2 regions of the Micromonospora sp. NPDC049203 genome follow, and region 1 is predicted to be linked to the other one. Evidence: riboswitches for the same ligand, from Rfam matches in the RefSeq annotation. Region 1 holds a riboswitch; the other holds the start of a gene.
The links. A riboswitch is a leader RNA that binds a small molecule or an ion and turns the genes downstream of it on or off. The one in region 1 is predicted to bind thiamine pyrophosphate.

Region 1 (6,002 bases):
ATGCCCGCGTCGAGCACCACCGGCACGTCGACCGACTGCCGGATCAGCCGGATGTGGTGCGGGTTGCCGATGCCCAGTCCGGAACCGATCGGCGACCCGGCCGGCATCACCGCCGCGCAGCCCACGTCGGCCAGCCGCCGCGCGAGCACCGGATCGTCCGACGTGTACGGCAGCACCGTGAACCCGTCCGCCACCAGTTCCTCGGCGGCGCGCAGCAGCTCCACCCCGTCGGGCAGGAGCGTGCGCTCGTCGCCGATCACCTCAAGCTTCACCCAGTCGGTGTCGAACGCCTCCCGCGCCAGGTGCGCCGTCTTCACCGCCTCCACGGCGGTACGGCAGCCGGCCGTGTTCGGCAGCAGCCGTACGCCGCACCGCTCCACCAGGTCGAGCAGGCCGCCCGACCCACCGGGCGTGGTGTCCACCCGGCGCAGCGCCAACGTCACCAGCTCGGTGCCGGAGGCCCGGATCGCCTGCTCCAGCACGTGCAGGTTGGCCGCGCCGCCGGTGCCGAGGACGAGCCGGGAGCCGAACGTGACCCCACCGATCTCAAGCGTGGACATCCGCTCACCCGCCCTGGGTGGCGCTGAGCACCTCGACCCGGTCGCCGTCGCGCAGCACGCTCGCCGACCAGCCGCCGCGCGGCACCACCTCACCGTTCACCGCCACCGCGAGCCCGCGCTCCCGGTCGGTGACCGCGCGGACCACCTCCGCGACTGTGACACCGTCGGGCAGCGTCCGGCCGGTGCCGTTGACGATCAGTTCCACGTGCGCTCCTTCCCGAAGCGATCCGGGGTGAAGGGGGCGAGCGCGGGATCCGGCTCGCCGGTGACGATCAGTTCGGTGACCAGGTCGGCGGTGACCGGGGTGAGCACGATGCCGTGCCGGTGGTGCCCGGTGGCCGCGAGCACGCCCGGCCGCCCGGGCAGCGGCCCGATGATCGGCGCGTTGTCCGGCGTACCGGGACGCAACCCGGCCACGGCCTCCGCCAGCTCGTACTCGACGAGTTCCGGCACCAGCTCGGCGGCGGCGCGCAGCAGCGTCAGCACCCCACCGGCGGTGACAGCGGTGTCGGCGCGCTCCTCGACTGTCGCCCCGACGACGACCTCACCGCTGTCCCGGGGCACCAGGTAGACCGACTCGCTGTCCGCGTACCCCCGGATCACGTGCCGGAAGCCCGGCGGGCCGCCGCCCGGCGCGCGCAGCCGCAGCACCTGGCCCTTCACCGGACGGACCGGCAGGCTGGTCAGCGCCGCCGCGCCGCAGCCGGCCGCGACCACCGTGACGCGGGCGTCCACGTCGGACAGCGCGCCGACGCGGGCGGGGCGCAGCTCCGCACCGGCGCGTTCGGCGGCAGTGCGCAGCGCGGCGACCAGCCGCCGCGGGTCGACCTGGTGGTCGCCGGGGGCCACCGCGCCGCCGCGCACGCGCGGCGCCAGCGCCGGTTCGCGGTCGCGCAGCTCCGACGGCCGCAGCGGCGTGATCGGCAGTTCCAGACCCTGTTGGTACGACCACAGCCGCCCCGCCTCGGCCAGGTCGTCGGCGGTGAGCCCGACGACGAGCGTGCCCTCGGTGCGGTACCCGATGTCGACGCCGCTCGCCCCGGCCAGCTCGGCTGCGAAACCGGGCCAGCGGGCGGCGGACTCGACGAGCAGCGCGGTCAGCTCGTGCTCACCGAAGTACGCCTCGGCGACCGGCGACAGCATCCCGGCGGCCACCGACGAGGCGCCCGACCCGGGCCGGTCGTCGTGCACCACCACGCGCAGTCCGCGCTGCGCGCACCGCCACGCGATCGCCCACCCGATCGGCCCGCCCCCCACCACCGCCACGTCGGTAAGGAAGGGCCCCCTTTTAACGCCTCCGGTAGAGGAAGGGCCCCCTTTTAACACGTCAGCGCCCGCATCAGCTCGGCGGTGGCGTGTGCGGGATCGGCGGCCAGGCTGAGCGCGCCGACCACCGCCACCCCGTACGCCCCGGCGGCCCGCAACGTCGGCACGGTCCCGGCGGTGACCCCACCGATCGCGATCACCGGCACGCTCACCGCCTCGGCGACCGCGCGTATCCCCTCGGGGCCGATCGGATCCGGCAGGCCGGCCTTGGTGGTGGTGACGTGGCACGGGCCCACGCCCAGGTAGGTCGCGCCCGCGTCCACCGCCACGCGGGCGCCGGCCGGCTCGCGGGCGGTCGCGCCGAGCACGGCGTCCGGGCCGAGCACCCGGCGCGCGGCTGCGACCGGCAGGTCGTCCGCGCCGACGTGGCCCCCGGCGGCGTCCACCGCGAGCGCCACGTGCAGCCGGTCGTTCACCAGGCACCGCGCCCCGTACGGCCGGCAGGCGTCGACCACCAGCCGGGCCAGCTCGTACGCCTCCCGGTCGGTGGCGTCGTCCTCCACACGCACCTGTACGACGAGGTCGGCGCCCGCTACGGGCAGGGCGGCACGCAGCACGGCGAGCGGGTCACGCCCCGGCCGGGTGTCGGTGATGAGATGCAGTCGTCCCAGGGACAGCACGGCAACGCTCCTCCCTGCGCCGGCATTACCCGGATCAGGTTCGACGGTCGGGGGCTCCCAGCCCCCCTCTCAGCCCGGTCCGCACCGGGCTCCCGTGGGTCACTTGCGGCCTACCGTACGACGCCTCCCGCCCGTACGGAAGCCCTCCGTAACGTTCCTCCCACGCCAACGCGCGCCGATCTTGCAGTTGTCGCCCCCGCAGAAGCCGCGAAACGGGCACCCGAGGGGCAGAAACTGCAAGATCGACGCGCGGACGGTGGGGCGGGCGTCAGAGGATGGCGTCCAGGGCCTCCAGGTCCTCGTCTGAGGGCTGCCAGGTTCCCGCCTCGGCGTTGGACTTCACCTGCTCTGGGGTCGTCGCGCCGGCGATCACCGACGTTACGGCGGGACGGGCGGCCAGGCCGCCGATGGCCACCTGGAGCATGCTGATGCCGCGCTCGGCCGCGTACGCCTCGATCGCCTCGATGACGTCCCAGCGCGCGGCGGCCAGCCGTTCGGCGTACCGGCCGCCACCGGCCAGCCGGCTACCGGCCGGGGGCGCCTCGCCCCGCTTGTACTTGCCGGTGAGCAGCCCGTTTGCGAGCGGGAAGAACGGCAGCATGCCCAGGCCGAACCGCTCGCAGGCCGGGATGACCTCGTCCTCGACGCCGCGTTCCAGCAGCGAGTAGTGGTTCTGCGCGGAGATGAACCGGGTACGGCCCTGCGACGACGCGGTCCAGTCGGCGTCGGCGATCTGCCACCCGGCGAAGTTGGAGTTGCCCAGGTAGCGCACCTTGCCGGCGGTCACCAGGTCGTTCAGCGCGGCCAGCGTCTCGTCGATCGGGGTGCCCGGGTCGGGCTCGTGCATCTGGTACAGGTCGATGTGGTCGGTGCCGAGCCGGCGCAGCGACGCCTCGACGGCGCGGGCGATGTAGCGGCGAGCGCCCCGGGCGCCGTGGTCCGGCCCGTTCGCGCCGTTCATGTCCATGCCGAACTTGGTGGCCACCACCACGTCGTCGCGGCGGCCCTTGAGCGCCTGACCGAGCAGTTCCTCGGAGGCACCCTGCGGCTCACCGTAGATGTCGGCGGTGTCGAAGAAGTTGATCCCGGCGTCGAGCGCGGCGTCCACCACCGCCCGGGTGCCGTCGAGGTCGAGCTTGCGGCCGAAGTTGTTGCAGCCGATACCGACAACGGACACCACGAGCCCGGAGTCGCCCAGCCGGCGGAAGGTCATCTCACTCACGAGATCCACCCTATGCCCGCTCCCCGGGGCCCACCCTCGGGTAGCAGCTCAGCCCACGTCCCAGACCGGCTCCGGTGTCTCCACCACGTCGCCGTCGCCACGGAACAGCACGAACCGGTCGAAGGTACGGGTGAACCACCTGTCGTGGGTGACAGCGACGACCGTTCCCTCGAACGCGGTCAGCCCGGCCTCCAACGCCTCGGCCGAGGCCAGGTCGAGGTTGTCCGTCGGCTCGTCGAGCAGCAGCAGCGTCGCCCCGGACAGTTCCAGCAGCAGCACCAGGAAGCGGGCCTGCTGCCCGCCGGAGAGCGTGCCGAACCGCTGGTCGCCCTGACCGGCCAGCTCGTACCGGGACAGCGCCGCCATCGCGGCGTGCCGGTCCATGCCGGCCCGGTGGTCGTCGCCGCGCCACAGCACCTCGACGAGGGTCTTGCCCATCAGCTCCGGCCGGTCGTGGGTCTGCGAGAAGTGCCCGGGCCGGACCCGCGCGCCGAGCCGGACCACGCCGCCGTGCGCGACCGGCGCGAGCGCGCCCGCGCCGTCGACAGGCGTGTTGCCCGGCTCCGGGTCGGTGCCGCCGCGCGCCAGCAGCCGCAGGAAGTGCGACTTGCCGGTGCCGTTCGCACCGAGCACCGCCACCCGGTCGCCGTACCAGAGTTCCAGGTCGAACGGGTATGTCAGGCCGTCCAACTCCAGCTGCTCGGCGATCACCGCGCGCTTGCCGGTCCGCCCGCCGGTCAGGCGCATCCGGATGTCCTGGTCCTTCGGGGGTACGGGCGGCGGCCCGGCCTCCTCGAACTTGCGCAACCGGGTCTGCGCGGCCTGGTAGCGCGACGCCATCCCGTCGTTGTACGCGGCCTTCTGCTTGTACATCAGCATCAGCTCGCGCAGCTTCTGGTGTTCCTCGTCCCAGCGTTTGCGCAGCTCGTCGAGGCGGGCGTGCCGGGCCACCCGCGCGGAGTGCCAGCTCGCGAAGCCGCCCGGGTGCACCCAGGCGCTGCCGCCCTCCACCGCGACGACCCGGTCGGCGGTCTGCGCCAGCAGTTCCCGGTCGTGCGAGACGTAGAGCACGGACTTGGCCGACTCGCGCAGCCGCGCCTCCAGCCAGCGTTTGCCGGGTACGTCGAGGAAGTTGTCCGGCTCGTCGAGCAGCAGCACCTCGTCGGGGCCGCGCAGCAGCAACTCCAGCGCGAAGCGCTTCTGCTGGCCGCCGGAGAGCGTGCGGACGGGCCGTTCCCGGGCGCTGTCCCACGGCAGGTCCAGCACGATGGTGGCGACGGTGTCGAAGAGGACCTCCGCGTTGTACCCGCCGGTCTCACCCCAGGCGGCGAGCGCCTCGGCGTACGCGAGCTGGGTCTTGGCGGCGGCGGAGCTGTACTTGCCGCGAACCTCGGCCGCCCGCATGGCCGCCTCGGTCTCGGCGAGCCGCCGCCCGGCGTCGCGCAGCGCCGGCGGGGCGAGGGAGAGCGCCAGGTCGGCGAGCGTGGACTCGTCCCCGATCATGCCGATGAACTGGCGCATCACGCCCAGCCCGCCGGAGCGGGCGATCGCGCCGGTCTTCACCGGCAGGTCACCGGCGACCATCCGCAGCAGGGTGGTCTTGCCGGCGCCGTTGGGGCCCACGAGTGCCACCTTGGCGCCCTCACCGACCCGGAACGACACGTCGCTGAACAGCTCACGCCCGTCCGGGAGGATGTGCCCGGCCCCTGCCACGTCCACGTATCCCACGCGGGCATCCTGCCCGAGCCGGACCGGTGGGCGACACCGGATTACCGGGTGACCCGTAGCACCCGGTAGCCCTTCTGGCTGGCGTGCCGTTCGACCGACCAGCCCTGCTCGACCAGCCAGCGGTGCAGCGAGTCGCCGCCGAGGTGACGGGCGACGACGAGCCAGGCCACGCCGTCCGGGGCGAGCCGGGGCAGCCAGCGCCGCAGCAGGCCGTGCAGTTCCGGCTTGCCGATGTGGATCGGCGGGTTGGACCAGATCTGGGTGAACGTGACGTCGTCCGGCAGGTCGTCCGGCGCGACGGCGCGTACCCGGTCGGCGGCGCCGACCCTTGCCGCGTTGGCGGTGGTGAGGGCGCGGGCCCGTTCGTTGACGTCCACGGCCCAGACGGTGGCCTTCGGCGCGACAGTGGCGAGGACGCAGGTGATCGGGCCGAAGCCGCAGCCGATGTCGAGCAACGCGCCGGTGACGTCGGCGGCCGGCAGGTCGGCCTTGCGCAGCAGCACGGCGGTGCCCGGGTCGAGCCGGTCGGCGGAGAAGACGCCGCCG
Region 2 (6,002 bases), on a different contig from region 1:
GCCAGGGCCGTCGCCACGCTCAGCCGCCGCGCCTCACCACCGGAGAGGGTGTACGGGTTGGCGCCGGCCAGCCGGTCCAGCCGCAGCCGGTGCAGCAACTCGTCCACGGTGGCGGTCACCGCCGTCTCGGGCTGCCCGGTGCGGCGCGGGCCGAGCGCCAGCTCGTCGCGGACGGTGGCGGTGACGAACTGGTGCTCCGGGTCTTGGAACACCGACCCGATCCGGCGTACCAGCGCGGGCGCCCGCCAGCGGTGCGGGGGAGTGCGCGCGTCCCGCCCGGCCAGTTCCGCCGACGCGGTGACCGCGCCCGTTCCGGGTCTCAGCAGGCCGCCCAGGAGCAGCGCCAGCGTCGACTTGCCCGCACCGTTGGGGCCGAGGACGGCGAGCGCCTCGCTGGCGCGTACCCGGAGGTCGGTGGGGTTCAGCCGGGGCGGCAGGCCGAGCCGCTCCGCGGTGAGCAACACGTCGCCGGGCGGCGCGGCCGCGTGCCGGGGTGGCGCGACGTGGCCGGGTACCCAGACCCCGGCGGCGGCCAGCGTGTCGCCGTGCGCGGCGAAGACCACGTCGGGTGGCCCGTCGGCGCGCACCCCGCCGCCGGGTTCGAGCACCACGACCCGGTCGACGAGCGGCAACGCCTCGGTGACCCGGTGCTCGACCAGGATCATCGTGGTGTCCGGGTCGAGCGCGTCCGCGACGGCCCGACGGATCAGGGCGGCGCCGGCCGGGTCGAGGTTGGCGGTGGGCTCGTCGAGCAGCAGCAGGCCGGGGCGCAGCGCGAGCGTGCCGGCCAGCGCCAGCCGCTGCTGCTCGCCGCCGCTGAGCGCGGCGGTCGGGCGGTCCCGGGGGTACGGGAAGCCGGCCCGGTGCAGCGCCTCGTCGACGCGGGCCCAGATCTCGTCGGCCGGTACGCCGCGGTTCTCCAGCCCGAACGCGACGTCGTCGCCGGAGCGGGCCATCACGAGCTGGGTCTGCGGGTCCTGGAACAGGATGCCGACGCGCTCGCGGGCCTTACGCGGATCGAGCCCGTCGATCTCGACGGTGCCCTCCTGCTCGCCGGAGTCCTCCGGCAGCAGCCCGGCCAGCGCGGCCAGCAGGGTGCTCTTACCGGCCCCGGAGGGCCCGAGCAGCAGCACCCGCTCGCCGCTCTCCACCCGCAGATCCACCCCACGGAGAGCCCAGCGCCGACGTCCCCCGTGCCGCCACCCGAACCCCCGCAGCACCACCCCGCTCACCCCCCCACCACCCCTCTCCCGCCCCAGCCTGCGTGATCAAGGAGTTCGCGTCCGGAAAACCGTGCCCGGCGGACGCGAACTCCTTGATCACCGGGGTGGGTGGGGTGGTGCGAGCCGTCAGACCAGGGCTCGGTCGCGGCCGGCGGGGAAGCGGTCCAGGACGCCGGTGTTGGCCAGGGCGCGGGTGAGGATGTGCGCGCCGAAGCCGGCGACGATCGTGGCGCTGACGATCGTGATCAGCGCGTACGGGAGGCGGTAGGAGGCGAAGTCGAGCGCCTTGTTCCAGTAGACGAAGTCGAAGATGGCCGCACCGAGGCCGGTCATCGCACCGGCCAGCACCGCCACCGGCAGCTTGAACGAGCGGTACCGGAACGCCGCGAAGGCCAGCTCGGCACCGATGCCCTGCATCAGGCCCTGGAGGATCACGATCCCCGCCCACTGGCTGCCCAGCAGGGCGGAGACGATCGCGGCCACCGTCTCGCAGTACAGGGCGGCGCCCGGCTTGCGGATGATCAGGCCGGCGAGCACCGCCGGGATCAGCCACACGCCGTAGAGCACGGCCTGGGCCGGCGGGAAGAACGCGAACGCCGCGTCGGTGGCGCTCCAGAGCAGGCCCCAGGCCCAGAACACGACGCCGAAGGCGACGGCGATGACCGAGGCGACGACGATGTCGACGGTACGCCAGCGGTTGCTGTCGGTGTGGTTCACGGTTGGCTCCCAGTTCGTCGAGGTGAACCAGGAGAAGACGCACGCCGCGCCCGGTGGTCACCGGACGGCGACGCGGCTGGAGGTCGACCGAACTCCCTGCGCTGGCATTACCCAGATCAGGTTCGAGGGTCTGCGGGCACCGGCCCGCACTCTCAGCGCTGTGCGCTCCCCTGTCGGATGTAAAGTTGTCTCGTCGCAGACGCTAGCACCGACGACTGCCCCCGGCCCAGCAGGGCGAGTGTCGGTATGGTGGCGATCATGCTGGTGGATGCGCGGGGACTGACGTTCGAGGTACGCGCCGGCGGCCCCGAGGGCGGTGACCCGGTCCTGCTGCTGCACGGCTTCCCGCAGCACTCCGGCGAGTGGGACGCGGTCACGCCCGCGCTGCACGCCGCCGGGCTGCGCACGTACGCGCTCGACCAGCGCGGCTACTCGCCCGGCGCTCGGCCGGCGGACGTCGGGGCGTACCGGATTCCGGAGCTGGTGGCCGACGCGGCGGCGGTCCTCGACGCACTAGGGGTGAGCCGCGCGCACCTGGTCGGCCACGACTGGGGCGCGATCGTCGCGTGGGGCCTGGCGGCGGCGCACCCGGAGCGGGTGCGGACGCTGACCGCGGTGTCGGTGCCGCACCCGGCCGCGATGGGGCACGCGCTCGCCACCGACCCGCGGCAGAAGGTCAAGTCCGCCTACATCACGTTGTTCCGCAAGCCGGGTACGGCGGAGAAGGTGCTCCTGGCCCTGAACGCCACCGCGCTGCGCAGGCTGCTCAGCGGGGTGGGCGACGCCGGCGCGGTGGCCCGGTACGCCGAGCGGATGCGCGAGCCGGAGGCGTTGACGGCGGCGCTGAACTGGTATCGCGCGATGACCGGGGCGGACATGAAGGCGGTCGCCCCGGTCGGGGTGCCCACCACGTTCGTCTGGAGCGACAAGGACGTGGCGATCGGCCGGACGGCGGCGCAGGCCTGCGCCGCGCACGTCACCGGCGACTACCGGTTCGTGACGCTGTCCGGGGTCAGCCACTGGATCCCGGACGAGGCGCCCGGCCCGCTGGCCGAGGCGATCCTCGCCCGGTGTGCGGAAACGGAGGAAGCATGACGGTGAGCGCCGAGGCGTACCTGGCGGTGGTGACCGAGACCATCGGCCGGGTTGCCGCCGAGCAGCGACGCAACGTGGCCGCCGCGGCCGACCTGATCGCGGCGGCGGTGAGCGCCGACGGGGTGGTGCACGCGTTCGGCACCGGGCACTCCGAGGCGCTGGCCATGGAGATCGCCGGGCGGGCCGGCGGGCTGGTGCCCACCAACCGGATCGCGTTGCGTGACCTGGTGCTTGTCGGCGGCGACCCGGCCGACGTGCTCAGTCCGAAGCTGGAACGCGACCCGGCGGTGGCGCACCGCCTCTACGAGCTGGCGCCGATCCGGCCGCAGGACGTGTTCGTGCTCGCCTCGAACTCGGGCGTGAACGGGGCGATGGTCGAGTTCGCGTCCATCGTGAAGGAACGCGGGCACGGCCTGGTGGCGATCACCTCGGCGCGGCACTCGGCCCGGATGACCTCGCGGCACCCGTCCGGCCGTAAGCTGGCCGACTTCGCCGACGTGGTGCTGGACAACGGCGCCCCGTACGGCGACGCCACGCTGCCGCTGCCCGGTGGCGGCGCGGTCGGCGCGGTCTCCTCGATCACCGCCGCGCTGCTCGCCCAGCAGATCGTCGCCGAGGTGGTGGCCCGGCTGGTCGCGGCGGGGCAGCGCCCGCCGGTCTACCTGTCCGCGAACATCACCGGCGGCGACGAGCACAACGCCGAACTGGAAGCCCGGTACGCAGGCCGGATCCGCAGGGGTTCCTGAGCCGGTTTCGTGATCATCCGTACGGGGCACAGGCGGTGCGCCGGTGGGCGTTTCCCGCCGGCCGTGCCGTCTCCCGGGGAGGTCCGCGAGTGTCGAAGGAATCCGAGAAGCAACGCTGGCAGCGCAACTTCGCCGACCTGTTGCAGGAGCTGCGGGTCGCGCAGACCGGCGTGCAGATCCTGTTCGCCTTCCTGCTGACGCTGCCGTTCAGTGCCGGGTTCGACCGGACCACCGAGTTCCAGCGCGACATCTACATCCTGGCGCTGCTGACCGCCGCCGCGTCCGCCGCCATGATCATCTCTCCGGTGGCGTTCCACCGGGCGCTGTTCCGCCAGGGACGCAAGCCGGAACTGGTCCGCTTCGCCCACCGGATGGCCACCGGCGGCCTGTTCTTCATGCTCATCGCGATGGTCAGCTCGGTCCTGCTGGTCTCCGACTTCGTACTCGACCGGCCGATCGCGTTCCTGCTCAGCGCGCTCACCGGCCTCTGGTTCCTGATCTTCTGGGCGATCCTTCCGTTCAGCCGTCGCAACTGGGGTGAGGACGACATCGACGACGAGGACGACGACCCGCAGACGCTCACCGGCGGCTGACCGTCCGCCAAATCGGACGTGCACGCGGCGCTACCCCTGGGTAACACCCGGGGGTAGCGTCGTTTTCGTCGAACGCGTCGACGCAGCCGGACCGACGAGGAGGCAGCCGTGACCACGACACACAACAGCCGGCCCGAGTCACCCGACGGCGCGGGGCCGCTGCCCACCGAGGCGGGCCGGGTCTCCGAGAAGGAGGCCCGCCAGGTCGCCGAGGCGGCCCGCGAATCGGCCTGGGACCGGCCCAGCTTCGGCAAGGAGCTGTTCCTCGGCCGGTTCCGGCTCGACCTGATCGACCCGTGGCCCCGCCCCGACCCGGCCGAGGTGGCCCGCGCGGACGAGTTCCTCGGCGCGCTGCGCGCGTACCTGACGTCCGAGGTGGACGGCGAGGCGATCGAGCGGGACGCCCACATCCCCGACGAGGTGTTCCACGGCCTGGCCGGGCTGGGCACGTTCGGCATGAAGATCGACCGCAAGCACGGCGGGCTCGGGCTGAGCAACCTGCACTACTGCCGGGCGCTGATGCTCGTCGGTTCGGTGAACCCGGCGGTCAGCGCGCTTCTCTCCGCACACCAGTCGATCGGCGTGCCGCAGCCGCTGAAGATGTTCGGCACGCCCGAGCAGAAGGAACGGTTCCTGCCCCGGCTCGCCGCCGGTGAGGTCTCCGCGTTCCTGCTCACCGAGCCGGACGTCGGCTCCGACCCGGCCCGGCTCGCCACCACCGCCGAGCCCACCGCCGACGGCACCGGCTACCGGCTCAACGGGGTGAAGCTCTGGGCCACGAACGGCACACTCGCCACCCTGCTCGTGGTGATGGCCCGGGTGCCGGCCGGCGAGGGGCGGCGCGGCGGCATCACCGCGTTCGTGGTGGAGGGCGACAGCGACGGCATCACAGTCGAGCGGCGCAACTCCTTCGTCGGGCTGCGTGGCCTGGAGAACAGCCTCACCCGGTTCCACGACGTCTTCGTGCCGAAGGAGAATGTGATCGGCGGTGAGGGCAAGGGCCTGAAGATCGCACTGACCACGTTGAACACCGGCCGGCTCTCGCTGCCGGCCATGTGCGTCGGCGCCGGCAAGTGGGCGCTGAACGTGGCCCGGGAGTGGGCGGCGGACCGGGTCCAGTGGGGCCGCCCGGTGGGCGAGCACGAGGCGGTGGCGAAGAAGCTGTCCTTCATCGCCGCCACCACGTACGGCATGGAGTCGATGCTCGACCTGTCCTGCATGCTCGCCGACGACGACCGCAACGACATCCGGATCGAGGCGGCGCTGGTCAAGCTCTACGCCAGCGAGATGGCCTGGCGGATCGCCGACGAGCTGATCCAGATCCGCGGTGGCCGCGGCTACGAGACGGCCGACTCGCTGGCCGCCCGTGGGGAACGGCCGGCCGCCGTCGAGCAGCTCCTGCGCGACCTGCGGATCAACCGGATCTTCGAGGGCTCCACCGAGATCATGCACCTGCTGATCGCCCGCGAGGCGGTCGACGCGCACCTGTCGGTGGCGGGCGACATCATCGATCCCGACGCCGGGCTGGGCCGCAAGGCCAAGGCGGGCGCGCGGGCCGGCGCCTTCTACGCGAAGTGGCTGCCCACGCTGGCCGTCGGCAAGGGGCAGACGCCCGGGGCGTACCAGGA

Region 2: linked by a shared signal. The riboswitch ahead of ACGFIA_RS20030 (ECF transporter S component) and the one ahead of thiE (thiamine phosphate synthase) in region 1 are both predicted to bind thiamine pyrophosphate.

The regions. Positions count from the first base shown of each region.
Region 1 is NZ_JBICSV010000003.1:588,737-594,738, reverse strand. It holds gene ACGFIA_RS11895 (thiazole synthase) at 1-560, opposite strand, end outside; gene thiS (sulfur carrier protein ThiS) at 565-765, opposite strand; gene thiO (glycine oxidase ThiO) at 756-1,886, opposite strand; gene thiE (thiamine phosphate synthase) at 1,880-2,506, opposite strand; TPP riboswitch at 2,501-2,612, opposite strand; gene ACGFIA_RS11875 (aldo/keto reductase) at 2,775-3,737, opposite strand; gene ACGFIA_RS11870 (ABC-F family ATP-binding cassette domain-containing protein) at 3,777-5,456, opposite strand; gene ACGFIA_RS11865 (methyltransferase) at 5,498-6,002, opposite strand, start outside.
Region 2 is NZ_JBICSV010000007.1:79,819-85,820, forward strand. It holds gene ACGFIA_RS20025 (ABC transporter ATP-binding protein) at 1-1,232, opposite strand, end outside; gene ACGFIA_RS20030 (ECF transporter S component) at 1,350-1,940, opposite strand; TPP riboswitch at 2,016-2,122, opposite strand; gene ACGFIA_RS20035 (alpha/beta fold hydrolase) at 2,199-3,035, shown strand; gene ACGFIA_RS20040 (SIS domain-containing protein) at 3,032-3,781, shown strand; gene ACGFIA_RS20045 (DUF6328 family protein) at 3,871-4,374, shown strand; gene ACGFIA_RS20050 (acyl-CoA dehydrogenase family protein) at 4,483-6,002, shown strand, end outside.